DNA from 3 places in the Idiomarina sp. UBA3176 genome. Region 2 is predicted to be linked to each of the others. Evidence: predicted binding sites of a transcription regulator. Region 2 holds the regulator's gene; each other region holds the start of a gene.
The links. The regulator sigma-54, encoded in region 2, starts transcription at its own class of promoters, with help from an activator protein. The targets are predictions, from matches to a motif close to GTTGGCACGNNNNTNGNNT.
Positions count from the first base shown of each region.

Region 1: B2U97_RS08190 (hemerythrin domain-containing protein) is a predicted target of sigma-54. The motif match lies at 2,999-3,017, and genes of this name have one in related genera.
Region 3: glnA (glutamate--ammonia ligase) is a predicted target of sigma-54. The motif match lies at 3,786-3,804, and genes of this name have one in related genera.

Region 1 is NZ_DEXU01000020.1:41,821-49,571, forward strand. Features, by position in the region: gene B2U97_RS08175 (NnrS family protein) at 1-974, shown strand, start outside; gene B2U97_RS08180 (YbaN family protein) at 971-1,363, opposite strand; gene norR (nitric oxide reductase transcriptional regulator NorR) at 1,360-2,904, opposite strand; gene B2U97_RS08190 (hemerythrin domain-containing protein) at 3,063-3,602, shown strand; gene B2U97_RS08195 (murein transglycosylase domain-containing protein) at 3,596-4,786, opposite strand; gene B2U97_RS08200 (M14 family zinc carboxypeptidase) at 4,894-7,557, shown strand; gene B2U97_RS08205 (potassium channel family protein) at 7,567-7,751, shown strand, end outside.
Region 2 is NZ_DEXU01000018.1:48,061-55,811, reverse strand. Features, by position in the region: gene mlaD (outer membrane lipid asymmetry maintenance protein MlaD) at 1-171, opposite strand, end outside; gene mlaE (lipid asymmetry maintenance ABC transporter permease subunit MlaE) at 174-953, opposite strand; gene B2U97_RS07165 (ATP-binding cassette domain-containing protein) at 950-1,750, opposite strand; gene B2U97_RS07160 (TetR/AcrR family transcriptional regulator) at 1,835-2,410, opposite strand; gene B2U97_RS07155 (KpsF/GutQ family sugar-phosphate isomerase) at 2,567-3,544, shown strand; gene kdsC (3-deoxy-manno-octulosonate-8-phosphatase KdsC) at 3,544-4,098, shown strand; gene lptC (LPS export ABC transporter periplasmic protein LptC) at 4,095-4,658, shown strand; gene lptA (lipopolysaccharide transport periplasmic protein LptA) at 4,627-5,169, shown strand; gene lptB (LPS export ABC transporter ATP-binding protein) at 5,171-5,896, shown strand; gene B2U97_RS07130 (RNA polymerase factor sigma-54) at 5,918-7,378, shown strand; gene hpf (ribosome hibernation promoting factor) at 7,406-7,693, shown strand; gene ptsN (PTS IIA-like nitrogen regulatory protein PtsN) at 7,697-7,751, shown strand, end outside.
Region 3 is NZ_DEXU01000002.1:11,848-19,598, reverse strand. Features, by position in the region: gene B2U97_RS00385 (TetR family transcriptional regulator) at 1-491, opposite strand, end outside; gene B2U97_RS00380 (DUF3081 domain-containing protein) at 672-953, shown strand; gene trhA (PAQR family membrane homeostasis protein TrhA) at 950-1,618, shown strand; gene typA (translational GTPase TypA) at 1,694-3,535, opposite strand; gene glnA (glutamate--ammonia ligase) at 3,846-5,255, shown strand; gene glnL (nitrogen regulation protein NR(II)) at 5,328-6,401, shown strand; gene ntrC (nitrogen regulation protein NR(I)) at 6,391-7,751, shown strand, end outside.

The DNA of each region.
Region 1 (7,751 bases), on a different contig from region 2:
CTGCGGTGCAGAACTGGACCGGACTAAGGGCACCTCATGGCAAGACTCTGCTTATTCTGACCGTTTTATGGGCAGCCGCCAGGTTAATGTTGCTGTTGGGCGGTGAACTGCCGTGGTGGTTGGTTGCAGGCGTGGATGTCAGTCTGTTACCTGTCGCCGCGTTGCTGTTCGGGCGTATGGTGTTAAAAGTAAATCAGACCCGGAATTTATTCTTTGTGCCCATTTTGCTGTTGCTGACGGTATGCAACTTGCTTATGCATTACGGCTTACACTTTGGTCACTATCATATTCAGGTGCTTGGCGCTTACAACGCAGTATTTCTGGTGACCTTGTTAATGGCCATTATTGGCGGACGAGTGCTGCCAATGTTTACTGCCAACGGGACTCAAACACCTAAAGTAACGCCAATAGTCTGGCTTGATCGCATAGCTTTAGGCAGCTTGTGGCTTATCTTCGCTGTGCACTTTCTGAATCTGCACACGCTGTTACCTAACCAGATAATGGTCGTTCTATTTGGTGTTTCAGCGGTGGCAACCGGGATAAGAGTTGCGCGCTGGAAAATCTGGATAACCTGGAGAGTACCGCTGCTTTGGTCACTGCATTTAGCTTATTGGTTTATCCCCATTGGTCTGGCGTTATTTGCATTGCGTTATGCGGGTTTCGACCTGACGCAGAGTCTGCCGCTGCACTCCTTAACCGCAGGAGCTATGGGAAATATGATCCTCAGCATGATAGCGCGCGTTTCGTTGGGTCATAGTGGGCGTCCGTTGCAACCAAAACTGATAATGACCGGTGCATTTTTACTGGTGTTAATAGCCGCTTTAACCCGGGTCTTCTTAATCTGGCTTGCTCCCGATTTAGCCAGCCACTGGTTAATGTGTAGTGCTTTAGCCTGGACTCTGGCTTATGGCATTTATGTTGTGGTTTATTTTAAGGTGCTGACAACACCCCGCGCCGACGGTAACCCGGGTTAAGTTTCTTCCGGAGAGTGGTCGGGGCGCGTAGCCAGCCAGCACCCGACCACAACCAGCACAACGCCGACAATTGCTTTTAGCCAAACAGGCACTTGCGGAACAAATAACCATAGCACCAGGTACCCGGTTGCCATCATAACTAAGGCTATTAGCTTAGAACGGCGTTTAACCACTCGGTGGTCGCGCCAGGCTTTTATGTCCGGGCCGTATTTGGGGTGGTTAAGCAACCAGGCTTCAAGACGTGGCCAGCCTTTACTAGCAGCCCACAATGCCGCAATGAGAAAAGGTACTGTGGGCATTACCGGCAGGGCAATGCCGATAAGTCCAAGCAATACAAAAAATAGCGCCAGAGCGCGCCACAATAATCGAATTAACAGCTCCCGCGTCACGACTTCATTCCTAATCGACTGGCCATTTTGTGCAGGTTACTGGCATCCAGCTGCAGGTCTTTAGCGGCCTGACTCCAACTGTTGTTATGGCGGCCTAAAGCCGATTCTATCATCTTACGCTGAGTATAATTTACCGCTTCTTTCATCGACACGTTAGCCTGAGGTAAGCTGGTTCCAGCAGAATTTTTCCCAGAGTCGGTGGTGGCTGACAAAGGCAGTTGCACATCAAGATCCAGCATGTCGGGTTCAATGGTGGCAATATCGGTTTTTTCCACACCGTGGCTAAGCAGCTTAATAGCGGCCCGGCTGATAACATGTTCCAGTTCACGCACATTACCCGGCCACTGATACTGTTGTATGGCAAGCTCAGCCTCCGGCGATAAGCGCAAAGCCCGCAACCCCAGACGAGCCCGGTTTAGCTCGAGAAAATGCCCGGCCAGAATAGACACATCGTCACCGCGCTCACGTAATGGCGGAATGGGCAAAGGATAAACCGAAAGGCGGTGGTATAAATCAGCACGGAAAGTTTCATTACTGACTTGCTGGCGCAGGTTGCGGTTGGTGGCGGCTATAAGGCGAACATCTACTTTTCGGTATTTGTCAGAGCCCAAACGCTGAATTTCACCATTTTGCAGTACTCGCAATAATTTAGCCTGTATGGATAGTGGCAGCTCGCCAACTTCATCCAGAAACAGCGTACCGCCGTGAGCGACTTCAAAGCGCCCTGAACGGTCGCTGGTTGCGCCGGAAAAGGCCCCTTTTACATGACCAAAAAGCTCGCTTTCTGCAAGTGATTCGGGCAGAGCCGCGCAATTTACATAAATAAGGGGTTTGTCGCTGCGCTGTGAGAGTATGTGCAGTTCACGGGCAAACAGCTCTTTACCGACACCAGTCTCACCCAGCAGCAACACGGGCAAATCGGCACTGGCAACCACTCGCAGTTCTTTCAGCACACTTTCAATGGCTTTGCTGTGCCCGATAATTTCCGACTCGTTTCTTTCTGTGGTGCCGGATTTTGGCATAGTGCGTTGCTGGCCTTGTCGCAGAGCCCTGACGTTTTGCTCCAGCTGGCCAATGCGAACGGCGGTCTCAACGAACAAGCTAAACTTTTGCAGTTCAATCATTGAGTTGTCGGTAAATGTACCGGGTTGCAGTGCGTCTAAGGTCAGTACACCCCAACACTTATTCTCCAGATACAAACTAATACCCATGCAGTCGTGAACGGGCAGCGCATTACCTGGCTGCTCAGCGAGCAGTCCGTCGTAGGGGTCCGGTAATGACGAATCGTGCTCAAACCGTACGGGGTTACGAGATGCCAGCAATGCCGCTAACCTGGGGTGCTGTGCTACAACAAACCGACGACCCAGCGCTTCGCGTACCAGTCCCTGAATAGCAACCGGTTGCAGCACTTCATTATCCAGCTTTAATAAAACCACTGCGCCACAGTTGAAGTGACTGCGTAAGGTGTTGACTAAATTTTGTAAACGAACCGCTGCAGGCTGCTCGGTAAGCAGGTCTGCTAATAGACTTTCTTGCAACATGGTTAAATTGACTGCCCAGGTTAAAAATACCCTTATTGGTTGGGTTGATAGTACCGTGACACCCCGAAGAGTCAATAATCCTAACGGGGTAGGAGCTGGCCTGTTTGTTGCAATCCTGACCGGAGTAAGAAACTTTATTTAGCAAACAGGAGTGACCCATGAGTACTTTCGATGACCGTTTACAGACTGCCGAGCAACAATGGCAGGACGCTTCACCCAAGCATTTGATAGAGCATATTTATCTGCGTTTTCATCAGCGCCATCGCGAACAGCTTCCTGAGTTAAAGCAATTGGCCATGCGCGTTGAAGCCGTTCATGGTGATCACCCCGAAGCCCCGGTTGGTCTGACTGAACACCTGGATAACCTGATGCAGGAGCTGGAAAGCCACATGACAAAAGAAGAACAAATTCTTTTTCCTTTGCTGTCACGTGGTGTTTATCCCGGCGGGCCAATTTCAGTAATGGAAAGCGAACACGTTCAGCATGAAGGTGAACTTAATAGAATTGACGAACTGACCAATAACTTAACGCTACCGGAAGGCGCCTGTGGTACCTGGACAGCGCTTTATAAAGGCTTAAAAGAGCTGCAGGATGATTTGCACGAGCATATTCACCTGGAAAACAACCTGCTTTTTGTTGAAAAGAAAGCATCGGCACCTGAGCACGGTAAAGACTTTTGTTGCGGTTCGTGTCAGTAACTCTGCTTAAAGTACATCACCTTTTCTAAATATCGGCGGCTCTCCGCTAACGGATGCTTAGAAGTTAAGTCCCGGTAAACAATGCCGGGCTGACTTCGGTTTATAATTTGAACCGCGTTGCTGCGGTTGGAAGAAAAGGTTTTCAGCACGTTACCGGCGCCACCATTGTATGCTGAAACAATAGCGTATTCGCGACTGCGCGGGTGTTGCACGCCTTTTAGGTACTGGGTGTTCAAAATGTGCAAATAGGCACTGCCAATATCGATGTTCTGAGCCGGGTCAAACAATTGTTGAGACGTGGGCTGCCCGGGAATTTTACGAACGCGCTCAAACACGTCACGTCCGGCGGTCGATGCCACTACCTGCATTAAGCCGTAAGCGTTAGCGTGGCTCACCGCATAAGGGTTAAAGCTGCTTTCGGTTTCAATAATGGCATAAATAAGCTCAGGCTCCAGGTTATAGCGTCGCGCTGCGGCTATAACGTAGTCGGCATACTGGTGTTTGCGTAGCTCTTGGTGTTCATCGACCAAAGCAATTTGAACCTCATACACCTTGCTGTTTTTAGCGCGCCGGGTGCGCAACTGGTTTTTCACCAAATACTCGGCAAAGCGATTGGCCCGCCATTCGTACTCGACGACCACATTGTCCTGGTCAACAACTTGCCCGCGCAAAAATGGTTTTCCCGTCCGTTCAGGTTCTTTATCGGTAAAAATATCAACGGCAGTGAGGTCGTTTGGCGTTAACAGCGTACGCACAATAGCGGCTTTGAGTTGTTCCCGGGTTTTGGCTGGATCATTGCTGTCATGCAATGTCGCAACGGTCAGCAGGCCCTGCTCAAAATCGACAACGGCTTTGGCATGAAAGTTATCACTGTATTTAACGTACTTTTTCGCGCTGGGAACCGTGTTTTCCTCGTCACCCCATATGGCCTCAGCAACGGCACGCAGATCGCGCAAAGCCTTGCGTAAGTCCTCAATGTCGCTAATAAGCTGTTGCGGGTTGCTGCGGTAGCTGTGCAAACGCTCACGCGCCATAGATTCCACCACTGCGCTTGGGTCGTTACCGCTAAGCACGCCGGAATTGACCACGCGTTTTACGTTATTAGGTGTTATTTGGCATCCTGCCAAAATTAGCGTTGTGGCTATAGCCGCCAGCAGCGTGGTTAATTGAGTCTTTTTATTCATAGCGCCTAAATTGAGCTTCACTTCCCTTGTTCAAGCTTTTACATTAGAGAGACATAAAAAGAAACCCTAAGCACAGTTTAAAAGTGCATAAAACAACAGGAATAAAGATGCGCAGTCTCAAATTTGCGGCGCTGATAGCCGCCTCATGGTTGGTCATGCCGACTCAAGCACAACAACTCTCGGGCGAGAGTTCGTTACTCCCCGAAGCGAACTACAGTAATTCAGAAGTCACCGTCGAGCAGGTTTTGGGTTACCCCATGGGCACCAAAATTACCAGCCCGGCCGATATGAGCCGCTATTTTGAAGCACTGCAACAAGCTTACCCTAAGCAGGTTAAGTTACTTGAATACGGAAAAAGCTGGGAAGGGCGTACGCTTTATTACGCGGTTATTTCCAGTGAAGGCAATATGGCTGACTTTGACGGTTTTATGAAGGGCATGCAGGCCTTAGCCGACCCGCGCAAAACCGACAGCGATAAGGCTGAGCAGTTAATTGACGAATTGCCCGGTAGTATCTGGCTGTCCTATGGCGTTCACGGCAATGAAATTTCGTCACCGGAAGCCGCTATGGTAACCGCCTATCATTTGCTGCATGACCAGCGTGAGCAGACCCAACGCTGGTTAGATAACACCATGGTATTCATTGATCCACTGCAAAACCCGGACGGGCGTGCCCGCTTTGTGGATCGTTATTACATGAGTGTTGGGCTTGAGCACTCAGGCGATCGCCGCAGTGCGGAGCACAACGAACCCTGGCCTAACGGACGCACGAACCACTACCTGTTTGATATGAACCGCGACTGGATAGCACTGACTCAGCCTGAAATTAGCGGGCAAATAGATGCTTTATTAAAATACTATCCGCTGGTGTTTGTTGATCTGCATGAGATGGGTGGCGATTCCACTTATTACTTCACCCCAGAGGCTCGGCCTTATAATCCACTGATTACCGAGTCACAACGCGAAACGCTGAACTGGATTGGTAAAAATAACGGCCAGTGGTTCGACGAAAAGGGCTTTGATTATTTTACCCGCGAAATTTTCGATGCGTTTTACCCGGGCTACGGTGCCAGTTGGCCGCTGTATCAGGGCTCAGTTGCAATGACCTACGAGATGGCTTCAGCGCGCGGGCATTTTTTTGACCGTACAGACGGTGACGTACTGACCTACGCCGACGGTGTTCAGCAGCATTTTATAGCGTCTATCTCGACGATTCAGACAGTTTCTGAGCGTCGCGAAGCCTTATTGCAGAAGTTCTGGGAATACCGCAAGTCAGCGGTTGAAGCGGGCGAAGACGGTGATGTCCGTTCTATTATTCTGCCCGCTAAGGACGCCCCGGCCGCCGCACGTAAACTGGCTTCTTTACTGGTTGAACAGGGCGCAGAAGTGAAGCAGGCGAAAAAGGCGTTTGATGTGTGCGGTACTGATTATGAAGCTGGTGCTTATACCATTGATATGGCACAACCTGCACACCGCATGATACGCACCTTAATGGATAAGCAAGTGGATATGGCGGATGACTTCCTGGCAGAGCAGGAGCAGCGCCGTAACAATAACCTGCCGGACCAAATTTACGACGTAACCGGTTGGTCACTGCCGTTGATGTTCAATGTCGACAGCCACACCTGTGATGACTTGCCTGACGTCGCCACAGCCTTTGTAGAAGAGGGGCGCATTGAGCCTGGCAAAGTGATTAACCCGGACGCCAAAGTGGCTTTTTTGGTTCGCTGGGGTGACATGAATGCAGGACGTTTCCTAACTGCTGCGTTGCGTGAAGGTCTGGAGGTTCGCCAAAGCGAATTAGCCTTTACCCACGAAAGCGCCGGTGAATTCCCCAGCGGCTCATTGATTTTAACCCGAGCTGACAACCCCGGTGGCTTGCAGACTAAATTACAAAAGCTCGCTGAAGCGTCAGGTGCAACCGTTGAAGGTGTTGATACAAGCTGGATGACTGAAGGGCCTAACTTTGGTTCGCACAACGTAAGCAAACTGGAAGCACCTAACATTGCTATTGCCTGGGATGAGCCTGCTAGCCCATACAGTGCAGGGCATACCCGCTTTGTCATTGAGCGTCAGATGGGTTATCCGGTAACGGCTATCCGTACCATGCAGTTACTGCAAAATGACCTTGATGGACTGGATGTTCTGATATTACCGGAAGGAGCGTACTCCGGCGTGCTTAACGACAAAACTGTTGAAAAGATCCAACAGTGGGTGTCGGATGGCGGTGTGTTGCTGACCTTAGGCAGCGCTTCTGCCTGGGCGGTTGAAACTGGTCTGCTTAATACCCAACTGGAACGCAAAGTGCCGGAAGAGGGCGTTACTGAGCCTGACGAAGAAATTAAAGTTGACGGTAAAGTGATTGAAAGCCGCGAGCAATTCTTAACGGAAATAAAACCGCACGGCGCTGATCCCGACTGGGTGCCCGGTGCGTTATTAAATGCCAAAGTGGATACAAAACACTGGTTAAGCGCCGGCGTTAAACCGCAGGTTGTGAGTATTTATAACGGCAATGACGTATTTACCCCCATTGATATTGATCACGGTCGCAACATTGCGTGGTTTGCTGGCGCGGATAGCCTGTTAGCCAGTGGCTTTTTATGGGACGATATAGCTCAGCAATTACCTTATAAGCCACTGCTAATGTGGCAGCCAAGCGGTAAAGGCATGATTATCAGCTTTACTCAGGAACCCACGTACCGTGCCTATATGGACGGCTTAAATACCTTGCTGATGAACGCCTTGTTCCTGGCACCGGCAAAAGCACAATAGGAGTCTGACATGGCAGAATTTGGTGTCATAGGGTTGGGGCGTTTTGGTGCCCGAACTTCAAAAGAACTGCTCGATCTCGGACATCGTGTCATAGGCGTTGATTCAGACGAAAAAGCCGTTGAAGCAATGGCAGATGTGTTAACGCATTCTGCCATTGCCGATGTGACTGATGAAAAAGCATTGGAAGAACTCGA
Region 2 (7,751 bases):
CGGCGAGCGGACTTTCAGACTACCAACATTATCGAACTTAGCGTACAGGGTGTAGCTATCTCCCGATGTTGTCATAGTGCCGCTGGCTGCCCTTAATGCGATAAAGAACAAAGCCAAAATACCGACGACAACAAAAACGCCTACCCATAACTGTGTTTTTCTTGATTCCATGGTTATCCACCAAACATGATAGCTGTAAGAATAAAATCGAGTCCTAGAATTGCCAACGACGCAGTCACAACTGTTGACGTTGTCGCAGCACTGATTCCCGCAGAGGTTGGAACCGAACGATAACCTTTATACAAAGCTATCCAGGTAACAACAAAGGCAAATACAATAGACTTAATAATGCCGTTCAGAAGATCATCCTGCCAATCGACTGCCGATTGCATGACTGACCAAAAAGCCCCTTCATCAACACCCAGCCAGCCGGAGCCAACCAGGTAACCGCCGTAAATTCCAACGGCTGAGAACATCAACGCCAGCAGTGGCATACTAACCACACCAGCCCAGAACCTGGGAGCAATCACACGGCGTAAAGGATCAACCGCCATCATCTCCAGACTGGAGAGTTGCTCGGTGGCTTTCATAAGACCGATTTCAGCAGTTAATGCAGAACCGGCTCGCCCCGCAAATAACAGACCGGTAACGACAGGCCCCAACTCACGTAATAACGACAGCGCAACCATAGGTCCCAGACTTTGCTCAGCACCATAGTCAACTAAAATAGTGTAGCCCTGTAAGCCAAGCACCATACCAATGAATAAGCCACTGACGATAACGATGAGCATCGACAATACGCCCACTACGTACATTTGCTTGATAAAGAGCGGCCATGACTTAGCGGGTTGCGGCTTACCGATAATAGCTCCCATCAGCATAGCTAAGGCGTATCCGATACCCGCCAGGCTATCCAGCACTCGGCGACCGACAGACTGTATAAACTGGATCATCCTTCGCCCCTTAATAAGTCCGTTGTAAAATCGTCATCTGAGTAGTGAAATGCTACCGGACCATCTGGCGCACCATTCAAAAACTGTTGAATAATTGCGGTATCGTTATTGCGGAGTTCATCCGGGGTGCCCTGACCAACAACTTTTTTGTCGGCGATGACATAAGCATAATCCGCAATCGATAACACTTCTTTTACGTCGTGCGATACAACAATAGAGGTCAAACCTAGTGACTCATTCAAAGATTTAATAAGCTTTACAATGACCGCCATAGAAATAGGATCCTGACCCGCAAACGGCTCATCGTATAAAATCAATTCAGGATCCAGAGCTATAGCCCTTGCCAGAGCAGCTCTACGAGCCATGCCACCCGACAGTTCTGACGGCATAAGGTGACGCGCACCACGCAGACCCACGGCCTCAAGCTTCATTAAAACCACGCTGCGAATAATTTCTTCGGGTAAATCGGTATGCTCGCGCAGTGGAAAGGCGACGTTCTCGTATACCGACATGTCGGTGAACAACGCACCACTTTGAAACAGCATGCTCATGCGCTTGCGTAATTGATACAAAGCGTCGCGTTTTAACTGAGGGACTTCCTCTCCGGCTACTTTGATACTGCCGCTGTCAGGCTTAAGCTGTCCACCGATAAGGCGCAACAGCGTCGTTTTACCAATGCCACTAGGCCCCATGACAGCAACCATTTTGCCTTTCGGAACATCTAACGACAGGCCGTCATAGACCCGATGGCTTCCATGCGCAAAAGTCAGATCTTTAAGTTCTACCAAGTTTGTCACGACAGTTTCCTGTTACGAGTTTATCAGCCTTTATTTTAACGACTGTCGGTATAGTCTGATACCGAAAAAGTGTTGCAAATTTTATCAGCGAATTGATTCTATTTCTGTCAATTCATCGACAAGCTTCAGTAAATATTGTGCAAAATCTTCACGTTCATGCACGCAGGCGTCACACAAGTTGAGTTGCTCAAACAAACGAGCACCATGAACCGCGTAAAACAGAGTTTTCCCAACTTTGCTTCCGGCAATACGTTCCAACCGCTGTAAAGTCAGTGCTATATGCTCTTTTAAAGGGCCTAACAACTCTGGGTTAGTCGCAGCGGCAGCCAGCATTCCACTGCCCAGCCGAGAACATTCAGCGTCCGTATCAAGCGCTGCTAGTAAAATACTTTTTAATTCGCCTTTTGGGTCATCGGCAAACTGCTGGTGATATTGCTCACGAAGCACTTCATAACGTTCGACACGGCGTTTTAACATAGCCTGAAGCAAACAATCTTTGCTTTTGAAATGATAAAGCAAACCACCTTTGCTGATGCCGGTCGTTTGGCTCAATGCGTCAAATGTAAGGTGTCCTGCACCCTCGGCAGCGACCAATTGATCTGCGGCATCCAGAATGACGTCTCTGTTGCTGGGTCGTCCTGCGCCTTTTTTCTCTACCATGGTGTATTCACTTTACCTACACTTACTTTATCAACCGTCTGGTTGGTATAGTAATTATTTTTGTAATAAAATACAAGATTTACCTGTGTACGGTAGGCAGAGTTGTACCGAATGACGTATTATACAGGGCAAAAGTACAACGCCAGAGGCATGACCATGAAACAAGTCACCCAGAACTTTCGGCTACTGGGCGAACAAGTACTGGATATCGAAAAGAAGGCGATTGAAGGCCTGTATCAATATTTGGATGATAATTTCGATGCCGCCTGCCAAACTCTGTTTAATTGCAAAGGCCGCGTTATTGTCACCGGCATGGGTAAATCCGGTCATATTGGCGGGAAAATAGCTGCCACACTTGCCTCAACCGGCACACCAGCGTTTTTTGTACATCCGGGCGAAGCCAGCCACGGAGATTTAGGCATGGTTGCGGCTCAGGATGTGGTCATTGCGATATCTAACAGTGGCGAAACGGCCGAAGTGCTGAATATTATTCCGGTCATTAAACGTCTGGGCGTGCCCTTAATTTCAATGACTGGCAAACCAGGCTCCACTCTTGCCCGACTGGCTGATACTCATGTTTGTATCGCAGTTGAACAAGAGGCCTGTCCGCTCGGGTTAGCCCCCACGGCTTCTACAACAGCAACTCTTGTCATGGGCGATGCGATGGCGGTTGCTCTGCTCAATGCCCGCGGCTTCACCGCCGACGACTTTGCACTATCACACCCCGGCGGCTCGCTGGGTAAACGCCTGCTATTACGGTTACATGATGTGATGCACACTGGCGAGCGTGTCCCGGTTATTCCTGCCGACGCTATTATTAGTGATGCCTTACTGGAAATGTCGCGTAAAGGCTTGGGTATGACCGCGATAGTTGATGAAAACCAACGTCTCGCCGGCATTTTTACAGACGGTGACTTACGTCGCATTCTGGATAACCGAATCGATGTCCATAAAACTCCGATAGCTGAAGTTATGACCCGCTCCTGTATTACTGCGAACGAGGACATGCTGGCCGCTGAGGCATTAAAACTCATGCAGGACCGAAAAATAAATGGGCTGATAATTACCAACGACGATGGACAGCCTTGTGGCGCAATGAACATGCATGACTTACTGCAGGCGGGAGTGCTCTGATGGAATGTATTAATACCTGGTACGGCGACATTGAAAAAAGCCTGTTTAAACGTTTTTCCGAAATAAAGCTACTGGTTCTGGATGTCGACGGGGTGTTTTCCGACGGTCGCATATACTTAGGCAATGATGGTGAGGAACTGAAAGCGTTTCACACCCGGGATGGCTTTGGCATGAAAGCACTGAAAAAATCAGGTGTTGAAACGGCAGTCATTACCGGACGAACGTCACGCATTGTTGAACACCGTATGGAACATTTAGATGTCGGCTTTATTTATCAGGGACAGAACGATAAAACAGCCGCTTTCGATGAGCTACTAACAAAGTTAGGCCTTAGCGCGGAGCAAGTTGCTTATGTTGGAGACGACACCCCCGATTTAGCTTTAATTAAAGCGGCGGGTCTGGGGATTGCAGTCCAGGACGCTCACGCATCGGTACAACAACAGGCCGATTATATTTCACGCTGCCATGGTGGACATGGTGCCGTGCGCGAAGTCTGTGATTTAATCATGCTCAGTCAAGGGCAACTGCACCTGGCTACAGGAGCCAGTGTGTGAGCCGACGCGTTACTGTCATTCTAATTTTATTATTCGGTGCCGGGCTATTGCTTGTCTGGCGCCCTTTTAGTGATGATGCTGATGGTAACAACGCGGCGACAACACGCACTATGCAGCCCGATTTTACCGCTTTTGGGCTGGAGACGCGTATTTTCGAAAGTGACGGTTTACTGGCTCACAAGATAAAATCTGAGAAAATGTCTCACTATAACCAAATTGGTCTGACCGAACTTAAGCGTCCGGTTTACACAGTCTTTTCTGAGCAAGGCGAAGAGCTTTGGGAAGTCAGTGCCGCGCAAGGCACTTTCTACGACGATCAAACCCTGATTTTAGAGCATGATGTTGAAATACTTGCTTTAGAGCCGGATACTCACATCGAGCAAGTGTTAACCGAGTACCTGATTGTTGATTTAAAAAATGAGTCAATGAGCACAGAACATCCTGTAAGCATTCACGGACCACGACTATTAATTCGGGGTAACGGTATGACTGCGGATCTGAAAGCTGAACGAATGGAGCTAAAAAGACATGTTAAAACGATTTTCCAGCCTGCTGAGTAAACTGATCCTGGTTGCCTTAATACCCTCAGCGGTTATGGCTCAGGGCAAGTCTGACTTTAGTAAACCCATGGAAGTTGAGTCGAGTAAGGAAGAGCTTGATATTAAAAATAACCGCCTGGTTTTAACGGACAACGTTATTATTCGTCAGGGCACCTTATTAATCCGCGCCGATCGACTAGAAGCATCCGCCAGCGAAAGCGCCGAGCAAGCAGATATTTTTATTGCAGAAGGCACTCCTGCTACTTACAGCCAGACGCTGGACGACGGCAATGAAATTAACGCTGAAGCAAAAAAAATCACCTATTTTCAGTCGGAACAGCGACTGGAGCTTAGTGGCGACGCTCGCATCTCTCAAGGTAGCAGTAGCTCAAGCGGCAGTTTGATTACTTATGATTTGAATAAACAAACGGTAACGGCAAGCAGTTCAGGTGAAGAAGACAGCCGTGTTATCACTATTTTTACGCCTAAACCAAAAACCGATACCGACGAAAAAAATAACGAGAACCCTTAATATGGCAACTTTACGAGTCAAACATTTAGCCAAAAGCTACAAAAGCCGACAAGTCGTTAAAGACGTTAGCCTGGAAGTAAGTCAGGGGCAGGTTATTGGTTTACTGGGCCCCAACGGTGCAGGTAAAACCACAACCTTCTATATGATAGTCGGTTTGGTTAATAGCGATAAAGGTCAAATTCTGCTGGATGACAATGACCTTACCTTACTGCCAATGCATGAACGGGCACGCCGGGGTATTGGGTATTTGCCACAAGAGGCTTCCATTTTTCGCAAATTGACCGTGCGCGATAATCTGATGGCTATTCTGGAAACTCGTAAAGAACTTTCAACCAACGAGCGTGAAGAACAGCTTGATGCTTTGCTCGAAGAGTTTCATATAGGCCACATAGCAAACAGTCAGGGCATGAGTCTTTCAGGCGGTGAGCGCCGTCGGGTTGAAATTGCCCGCGCCTTGGCAGCGGAGCCTACGTTTATTTTGCTGGACGAGCCTTTTGCCGGAGTTGACCCTATTTCGGTTATTGATATTAAAAAGATTGTTGAACATTTAAAGCAACGTGGTATTGGTGTACTTATTACTGATCACAACGTTCGCGAGACATTGTCTGTTTGTGAACACGCTTATATTGTCAGTCATGGTGAGCTTATTGCCAGTGGGGATGCAGAAAGTATATTATCGAATCAACAGGTTAGAGACGTTTACCTCGGTGAGCAGTTCACCCTATAACGTGATACCGGGACAGTCATTATGAAGCAAAGTCTGCAGCTAAAAATTGGTCAGCACCTGACCATGACGCCACAACTCCAACAGGCTATCCGCCTGCTGCAGCTTTCCTCGCTCGATCTTCAGTCAGAAATTCAGGATGCATTAGACAGCAACCCGCTGCTGGAGGTTGAAGGTGAAACGAGTAACGACGCGGACCAACCCGAAACTCGCAATATTGAAGAAAGAGACGACAGCCAACGGGAAACATCCGACGTTATAAAAACCCAGGAAATGCCTGACGAACTGCCGGTCGACAGCAGTTGGGACGACACCTACTCCAGTCATACCCCGGCCAACGGTGCAGCCTCTTCAGGTAAATCCTTTGACGGCGATTTTGAAGTCTATCAAGGCTCTACCAGCGAGTCTTTGCAGGATCACCTGCTTTGGCAAATGCAACTTTCTCATTTTTCGGAAGAAGACACCGCCATAGCTGAAGCCATTATTGAAGCCATAGACGACAATGGCTATCTAATGGTTGATGTTAATGAAATTATCGAAGCTGTGCGCCTACCCGAAGTTGAGGCAGAAGAAGTCTGCATGGTGCTTAAGCGTATTCAGCATTTCGACCCAATAGGTGTCGGCGCACGCAGCGTCAGTGAATGCCTTGCCATTCAATTACGTCAACTAAGCGACGACACTGAATACAAGCAGGTTGCTCTATGCTTAGTGACTGAACATATGGACTTACTTGGCAGTCGCGATTTTCGCACCATTCAGCGTAAACTGAAGCTATCGGAAGACGATTTACGTCAGACTATGCGATTAATTCAACAGTTGCACCCGCACCCGGGGGAGCAAGTTGCGCAGCAACCCGTTGAATATGTTATTCCCGATGTGGCCGTTACTAAAAAAAATGGTCGTTGGATGGTCGAATTAAACCCGGATAGCGTACCTAAACTAAAAGTGAACGAAGAATACGCGGCCTTGAGTAAAGCAACAAAGTCAGTAGCCGACAGCCAGTACATAAAAAACCATACGCAAGAAGCGCGCTGGTTCATAAAAAGCCTGGAGAGCAGAAACGATACGCTGCTGAAAGTGGCCAATTGCATAGTACAACGCCAACAGGGCTTTTTTGAGCATGGTGAAGAAGCTATGAAGCCAATGGTTCTGAACGATGTTGCAGAAGCCGTGGATATGCATGAAAGTACGATTTCACGCGTAACGACACAAAAATACTTACACTGCCCAAGTGGCGTATTTGAGTTGAAATATTTTTTCTCAAGTCATGTCAGTACAGAGGGCGGTGGCGAGTGTTCAAGCACGGCAATACGTGCTTTAATTAAGAAGATGGTCGCTGCTGAAAATCGCAGTAAACCGTTAAGTGACAGTAAGATTGCTGAACTGATAGCCGAACAAGGTATCCAAGTAGCAAGAAGGACAATTGCGAAGTATCGGGAATCGTTAAACATTCCATCATCGAGCCAACGCAAAAGTCTTTTGTAACTTTGTTAACTGCAGAAGGAAGACGTTATGCAAATTAATTTGACCGGTCATCACATCGATATTACCGAAGCTCTGCGTGACTACGTGGACACAAAATTTGCCAAGCTGGAAAGACATTTTGACCATATAACTAATGTTCACGTCATCCTAAATGTTGAAAAAACGATTCAAAAAGCGGAAGCTACGCTGCACGTGAATGGCGGTGAGCTTTTCGCCGACGCAAAACACGAAGATATGTACGCGGCCATCGACGGTTTAATTAATAAACTGGACCGTCAGGTGATTAAACACAAAGAGAAAATGAAACAACATTAATCCATGCAACTGAGTGAATTGTTAAGCCCCGACTGCACCAAGTGTGCAGTCGAGGGCG
Region 3 (7,751 bases), on a different contig from region 2:
ACCGCAACCCTGGGGCTAGCTTTTGAGGACAACTGACCTTTTTGGATAGCTGATTCAAACAACTTTTCGACTTCACAAATGCATTCGTTACGACCGCTAACATGCCGTAATTTTATAGGATTTACTTCGTCAATGTACTCGCACTTGTGAAGAAGGATGCTGGCAATAGAACGTACCTGGGGCTCATTTTGAACGCGAGCTAAAAATTCTTTAGAGCGGGCTTTTACTTCTTCTAAGGCATCGAATTCTAAACTCTCGGCTATTTGTTCCCGCATTTCATCGATCGGAAGAGAAATTCTTCCCATTAACGATTCAATGAGATCCATTTTATTTTCAAAATGGTGATAGATAGCACCGCGAGTGACACCCGCTTTTTCAGCCACTTGCATCATCGACGTTTGAGTCACACCATTCTCGCTGAATAAAGCCTCAGCAGCGTCTAATAACTTGGCGCGGGTCTCCATTGCGTCTTCTTTTGTGCGTCGAACCATGTTCGGCTCCTATTTCTTAACATCCGTTCATTATTATAGCGGCTTTTGCCTAATCATGCACCTATGTATGTATATTCTGATACAAGGTTTTTGAAACAAATAGGTAAAAGCGGTTGTGGAATGGACATTCGACCCTAATAATAAGGGTATACATTTAGTTAGAAAACGCTGAGGTGTGTGATGAAAAACGAACTTGATAACAAACTGATGTTGGATGCGTACGAAAAGATCCACACTCATGGCGAAGCTCGTCAGGGACGTCACTACTTGGACGGAATAGAAGCTTATACCGACCATGACGGTTATACCGTTTTTTTGGAAGGGCATGGTGTCACGCTAACCCTGCAGTTTCATAACTCATATAACTTAAAATACGACAATGAAAGACAGTATGACCAGTTTATAAGGGCACTCAAGAATATCAGTAAAGGTTATGAGACGCCGGGAATGGAACGAGGATGAGCAATCAGCATAAAGTCTATACCGTAAAGGAAGAGGTGGCTCATGCATTAACTCATGGCATTGGTGCCGTTTTAAGTATTGTTGCTTTAGTTTTCATGTTGATTTGGGCGGCGGCTTACGGTGATGGTTGGCATGTTGTTGCTGCGAGTATCTACGGTGCTAGTCTTATTCTGCTTTATACCGCTTCAACGCTTTATCATGCGTTTCCCTGGCCAAAAATGAAAGCGGTGTTTCAACAGCTTGATCATGCCGCTATTTACATTTTAATTGCTGGTACTTATACGCCATTTGCTTTAATCAATTTAAGAGATGCCTGGGGCTGGACCTTATTGGGCGTGGCTTGGGGAATTGCTTTGGTGGGTGTCGTGCTTGAGCTGACGCTGAAAAAGCGAATTGCCTGGCTGTCGCTTACTCTCTACCTTGGAATGGGCTGGATGGCGATTATTGCGATTAACCCGATGATTGATAATGTGGATGCAGGTGGCTTGATGTTGCTTGTCGCCGGCGGTTTAGCTTATACGCTGGGTGTTATCTTTTATGTCTGGAAATCTCTGCCTTATCATCATGCCATCTGGCATTTGTTTGTATTGGCGGGCAGCGTCTTCCATTTCTTCTCGATTTTCTACTTTGTATTGCCGCAACCGGAGTTGCTGAGTGCGAACTAGCTGATAAGCTGAATTTTGGTTATAAAAAACGCCCGCTAAAGTAGCGGGCGTCTTTTTATAACAGCTCTGCAAATCTTAACCGTTCTTCGGCTCACGACCTAAACGTTTACGATCGTTTTCTGTCAGTGCGCGTTTACGAATACGAATAGACTCAGGTGTCACTTCGACCAGTTCATCGTCATTGATGAATTCCAGTGCTTGCTCCAACGTTAAACGAATTGGTGTACTTAAGGTCTGTGCTTCGTCAGTACCAGAAGCGCGTACGTTAGTCAGCTGTTTACCTTTCAGGCAGTTTACTGTCAGGTCGTTTGAACGGTTATGAATACCGATGATCTGGCCTTCATAAACTTCATCACCGTGTGATGCAAATAACTTACCGCGCTCCTGCAGGTTAAACAGTGAGTAAGTCAGAGCTTTACCCTGAGCATTTGAAATCAGTACACCGTTACTACGCTGACCGATGGTTCCGCCTTTGTGCGGACCGTAGTGGTCAAACGTATGGTACATAAGGCCAGTACCTGAAGTCAGTGTCATGAATTCTGTCTGGAAGCCAATCAAACCACGGCTTGGTACTTCAAAATCAACGCGAACGCGACCTTTACCGTCTGGTGTCATGTTGGTCATTTCGGCTTTACGCAAGCCTAATTTTTCCATAACCGCACCTTGATGCTGCTCTTCAATATCAACCGTCATGGTTTCATAAGGTTCCATTTTCTTACCATCTTCGTACTTGATGATAACTTCTGGACGAGAAACGGCTAATTCAAAACCTTCACGACGCATGTTTTCAATAAGAACACCTAAGTGAAGCTCACCACGGCCAGATACGCGGAAACGATCCGGGTTGTCAGTTTCTTCAACACGTAAAGCTACGTTATGAACCAACTCTTGTTGCAAACGTTCAAGAATTTGACGAGAAGTAACAAACTTTCCTTCTTTACCTGCGAAAGGTGAGGTGTTTACCTGGAAGGTCATAGTTACTGTTGGCTCGTCAACGGTCAGTGGCTTCATAGCTTCAGCTTTACCAACTGCACACACGGTGTCGGAGATTTTTAGCTCGCCCAGACCGGTAATGGCGCAGATGTCGCCTGCTGCAGCTTTGTCCGCTTCAATGTGGTCAAGACCCAGGTAGCTAAAGACTTTACCAATTTTTCCGTTACGTTCTTTGCCGTCGGCACCAACAATAGTCACTTGCTGGTTCACTTTAACGCTACCGCGGGTAACGCGACCAATACCAATAACGCCTAAGTAGCTCGAGTAATCAAGCTGTGACACCTGCATTTGCAGGTCGCTTTCAGGGTCAGCATCGGGATGGCTTACCTTACTAACGATAGTTTCGAACAATGGCGTCATGTCGCCGTCTTGATCTTCTATGTCTAATGATGCCCAGCCGTTAAGCGCTGATGCGTAAACTACCGGAAAGTCCAGCTGTTCGTCAGTAGCGCCCAGGTTATCAAATAAGTCGAATACCTGATCCATCACCCAGTCAGGGCGTGCACCAGGACGGTCAACTTTGTTAATAACAAGAATAGGGTTCAAACCATGAGAGAAAGCTTTCTGCGTGACAAATCGAGTTTGAGGCATAGGACCGTCAACGGCATCAACCACTAACAATACGGAGTCTGCCATAGAAAGTACGCGTTCAACTTCGCCACCGAAATCGGCGTGTCCCGGAGTATCCAGAATGTTGATGCGGTAATCTTGCCAGTTAACCGCGGTGTTTTTGGCGAGGATAGTAATACCACGTTCTTTTTCAAGATCGTTGGAATCCATAATACGGTCTTCTATTTCGCCACGGCTTTCTAAAGTGCCAGATTGTTGCAACAACTTGTCGACTAGGGTGGTTTTACCATGGTCAACGTGCGCGATAATCGCGATGTTGCGTAATTTTTCTATATCAAATACCTGAATTGTCATTAAGAACTGCCTGTAGTTGTCCGGGAATGAAACCCGTCCAAGGGGTTTTGTGAAAAATAGCGGCGTATTCTACCTTTTTGAGTTGGATTAAGAAAGACCTGATTGTTTTTTGTTCGTTATATTTTTATGACGTTATCTTAGAATGTTACTTTTGCACCAATTTTGTGCGTTATGCGCTATACTGGTGCGTATTAATTTACGCATTATAGTGCTAAATGAACTAACTTTATGAATATAAACAAAAAAGTCAGTTGGCACAGGCTTTGCTATACTCAAGCTGTATTTTTAGACGCTGTCTACGGAGGACAACATGTCAGCTAATAAGATTTTCGATACCATCAAAGAACACGACGTAAAATTCGTCGATTTACGCTTTACCGATACTAAAGGTAAAGAGCAACACGTCACTATTCCGGTGTCGCAAATCGATGAAGACTTCTTTGAAGAAGGTAAAATGTTTGATGGTTCATCTATTTCCGGCTGGAAAGGCATTAACGAATCAGACATGGTACTGATGCCAGACAACGAGTCTGCGGTGATTGATCCCTTTACTGATGAAGTCACATTGAATGTACGTTGTGACATTCTTGAGCCGGAAACTATGCAGGGCTATAGCCGTGACCCTCGTTCAATTGCAAAGCGTGCGGAAGATTTCCTGCGCTCATCAGGCATTGCAGACGACGCTTACTTCGGTCCGGAACCTGAGTTCTTCCTGTTCAACGACGTACGTTTCCACACAGACATGAGTGGTTCGTTCTACAAGATTGACGCGGAAGAAGCGAAGTGGAACTCAGGCCGTGAATATTCAGAAGGTAACCTGGCTCACCGTCCTGGAGTAAAAGGCGGCTACTTCCCGGTACCTCCGGTAGACTCAGCGCACGACATTCGTGGCACCATGAGCTTAGTAATGGAAGACATGGGTATGGTTGTTGAAGCCCATCACCACGAAGTAGCAACAGCAGGTCAGAACGAAGTGGCTACACGCTTCAATACTCTGACTAAGAAAGCTGATGAACTGCAGGTTTATAAGTATGTGGTGCATAACGTCGCGCACTCTTACGGCATGACCGCAACCTTTATGCCGAAGCCACTGGTTGGCGATAACGGCTCTGGCATGCACGTGCATATGTCACTGAACAAAGGCGGCGAAAACTTATTTGCCGGCGACCAGTACGCAGGCTTGAGCGAAACCGCGCTGTTCTATATTGGCGGTATTATTAAGCACGCACGTGCCATTAACGCTTTTGCGAACGCCTCTACTAACTCGTACAAGCGTCTGGTTCCTGGTTTTGAAGCACCGGTGATGCTGGCTTATTCCGCCCGTAACCGTTCGGCTTCTATCCGTATTCCATTGGTTTCCAGCGCGAAAGGTCGCCGTATTGAAGTGCGCTTCCCTGACCCAAGTGCGAACCCGTACCTGGCCTTTACTGCGCTGTTAATGGCTGGCCTTGACGGTATCCGTAACAAGATCCACCCTGGCGATGCCATGGACAAAGATTTATACAATCTGCCTCCTGAAGAAGCGAAAGACATTCCGACCGTTTGTCACTCACTGGAAATGGCTCTGGACGCGCTGGATAAAGACCGCGACTTCCTTAAGCAAGGCGGCGTTATGGACGACGACATGATTGATGCCTACATCGATCTTAAGTACAACGAAGTAGAGACATTGAAGAAGACTACCCACCCGGTAGAATTCGATATGTACTACAGCGTTTAATGGTTACTGGCCGGGTAAGGTGTCTTGCCTTACCCGGTTGCACCAACTTGGTGCGTAATTTATCCTGCCTTCGTGAACGATAGCGCGCTACTTAACCAACTACTCACAGGCATACTCATCCTCGATGATCGCCTGACCATCCGTTACGTCAATTCGTCTGCTGAATCCTTACTCGATCACAGTGCAAAACGCCTGTTGGGCGAACCTTTCACTGCGGCTTTTTATCAGTGTTCGCTGGCGTCAGAAACGCTGATGGAGTGCCTGAATAGCGAGCAAACGGTGCTGAATGCGGAAGCTCAGTTCGCGCTGCATTCCGGGCACAATATTCGGGTGGAAACCAGTATTCAAACAGTAGAGCAACCTTTTGGACGTGCTTTGCTACTGGAATTAAAACAAGTAGACCAGTTGCGGCGAATAAATCAGGAAGATCAACAGCGTAATCAGCTATTCGCTACCCAGCACTTATTGCGCGGTATGGCGCATGAAATAAAGAACCCTCTGGGAGGTTTACGCGGCGCTGCGCAGTTACTGGCACGGCAACTTCCGGACGAGAGCCTGACAGAGTATACGGACTTGATCATCACCCAGTCGGACCGGTTAAGGTATTTGGTCGACAGGTTATTAGGGCCGGTAAAAAGGGGCGAGTCGAAGGAAACCAATATTCATGAAGTGTTGGAAAGAGTTGCCAGAACTTTGGTGTACGAATATGGAGACTCGCTGAATTTAGTTCGGGATTACGACCCGTCGCTGCCGGATATTCAGGTGGTTGCGGAAGCTTGTGAACAGGTGTTTTTGAATATTGCCCAAAATGCAGCACAAGCTATGTCAGGCGAAGGCACTATTACAATTAAAACGCGGGTAGAACACCAATTGACTCTGTTTGGACAGCGCTATCGACAATGTGCGGTGGTTACTTTGACCGATAATGGGCCCGGTATTCCGGCCGAGTTGCGCGAAACCCTGTTTTATCCGTTGATAAGCGGCCGTGCTGAAGGAACCGGACTCGGCTTGTCGCTGGCACAAAATTTAGTGCATCAGCATAAAGGGAAAATTGATTTTGATTCCAGTCCCGGAAAAACCCGATTTTCAGTGTATTTGCCTTATCTTTCAGCAGAAAATGGTAATGAGGTGACGGATGACCACTAATGCTCAGTTATGGATAATTGATGATGACGACTCTATTCGCTGGGTACTGGAAAAAGCCTTTGCTGATAGCCGTTATCACGTGCGCAGTTTTGCCAATGGCGAAGACTTTTTCATGGCTCTAAAGAGCGATAAACCAACCGTTGTGCTCACCGATATCCGTATGCCGGGAGAAAACGGCCTGGCTGTACTGGAGCGGCTGCATCAGACCGAGGCGCATTTGCCTGTTGTGGTTATGACCGCGCATTCCGATCTCGAGACAACGGTAAAAGCGTTTCAGGGCGGCGCATTTGAGTATCTGGCAAAGCCCTTTGACATTGATGAAGCTATTACCGCCGTTGACCGTGCTCTGCAGCATGCCAGACAAAGTGAAAATGCGCCCGCGCAAATAGACGCAAATTCAGTTCCCGAGCTTATTGGTGAAGCCACGCCTATGCAGGATGTGTTTCGTGCTATCGGTCGCTTGTCGGGCTCAAGCGTTAGTGTGCTGCTTACCGGAGAAACCGGTACTGGCAAAGAAGTTGTCGCGCGAGCTCTGCATAAACACAGCCCACGGGCGGATAAACCTTTTATTGCGCTTAACATGGCAGCAATACCCGCCGATTTAATTGAGTCGGAGCTGTTCGGGCACGAACGCGGGGCCTTTACCGGAGCCGACCGTAAACGCGTCGGGCGTTTTCAGCAAGCTGACGGTGGTACTTTGTTTCTGGATGAAATTGGCGATATGCCTTTACCAGTTCAGACACGGCTGTTGAGAGTTCTGGCCGAAGGACAGTTTTACCCGGTGGGAGCGTTGCAACCGGTAAAAGTGGATGTGCGCGTTATTGCCGCCACCCACCGGGAACTAGAACACTTGGTTAACCAGGGCACATTCAGGGATGACCTTTATCATCGTCTTAACGTTATCCGTTTGCGGCTGCCGCCTCTGCGTGAGCGGGCGGAAGATATCGATACTCTGGCAAGACACTTTCTTAAAAAGTCGGCCGAAGAGTTGAATGTCACACCAAAAACATTGTTAAATGAAACGCTTAGCACATTAAAGAGTTACAATTGGCCAGGTAACGTCCGACAACTGGAAAATACCTGTCGCTGGCTAACCGTTATGGCGCCCGGGCAGCAAATAAGTCCCCGGGACTTGCCTGAAGACATTCTGGTGACTTCAGAGCCAGGTTCGACAGAGCCAGGCGGTGAGCTTACCTGGTTACACTTTTTGCAAACTGAGCTGGAACAGCAGCCGTTAAACTCGCAGGATGTTCTGCAAAGTTATCAGCAGCAGCTGGAGCAGGTTGCGTTACAGACTGCTTTAAAACGTTTTTCCGGACATAAACAAAAAGCAGCCGCATGGCTGGGCTG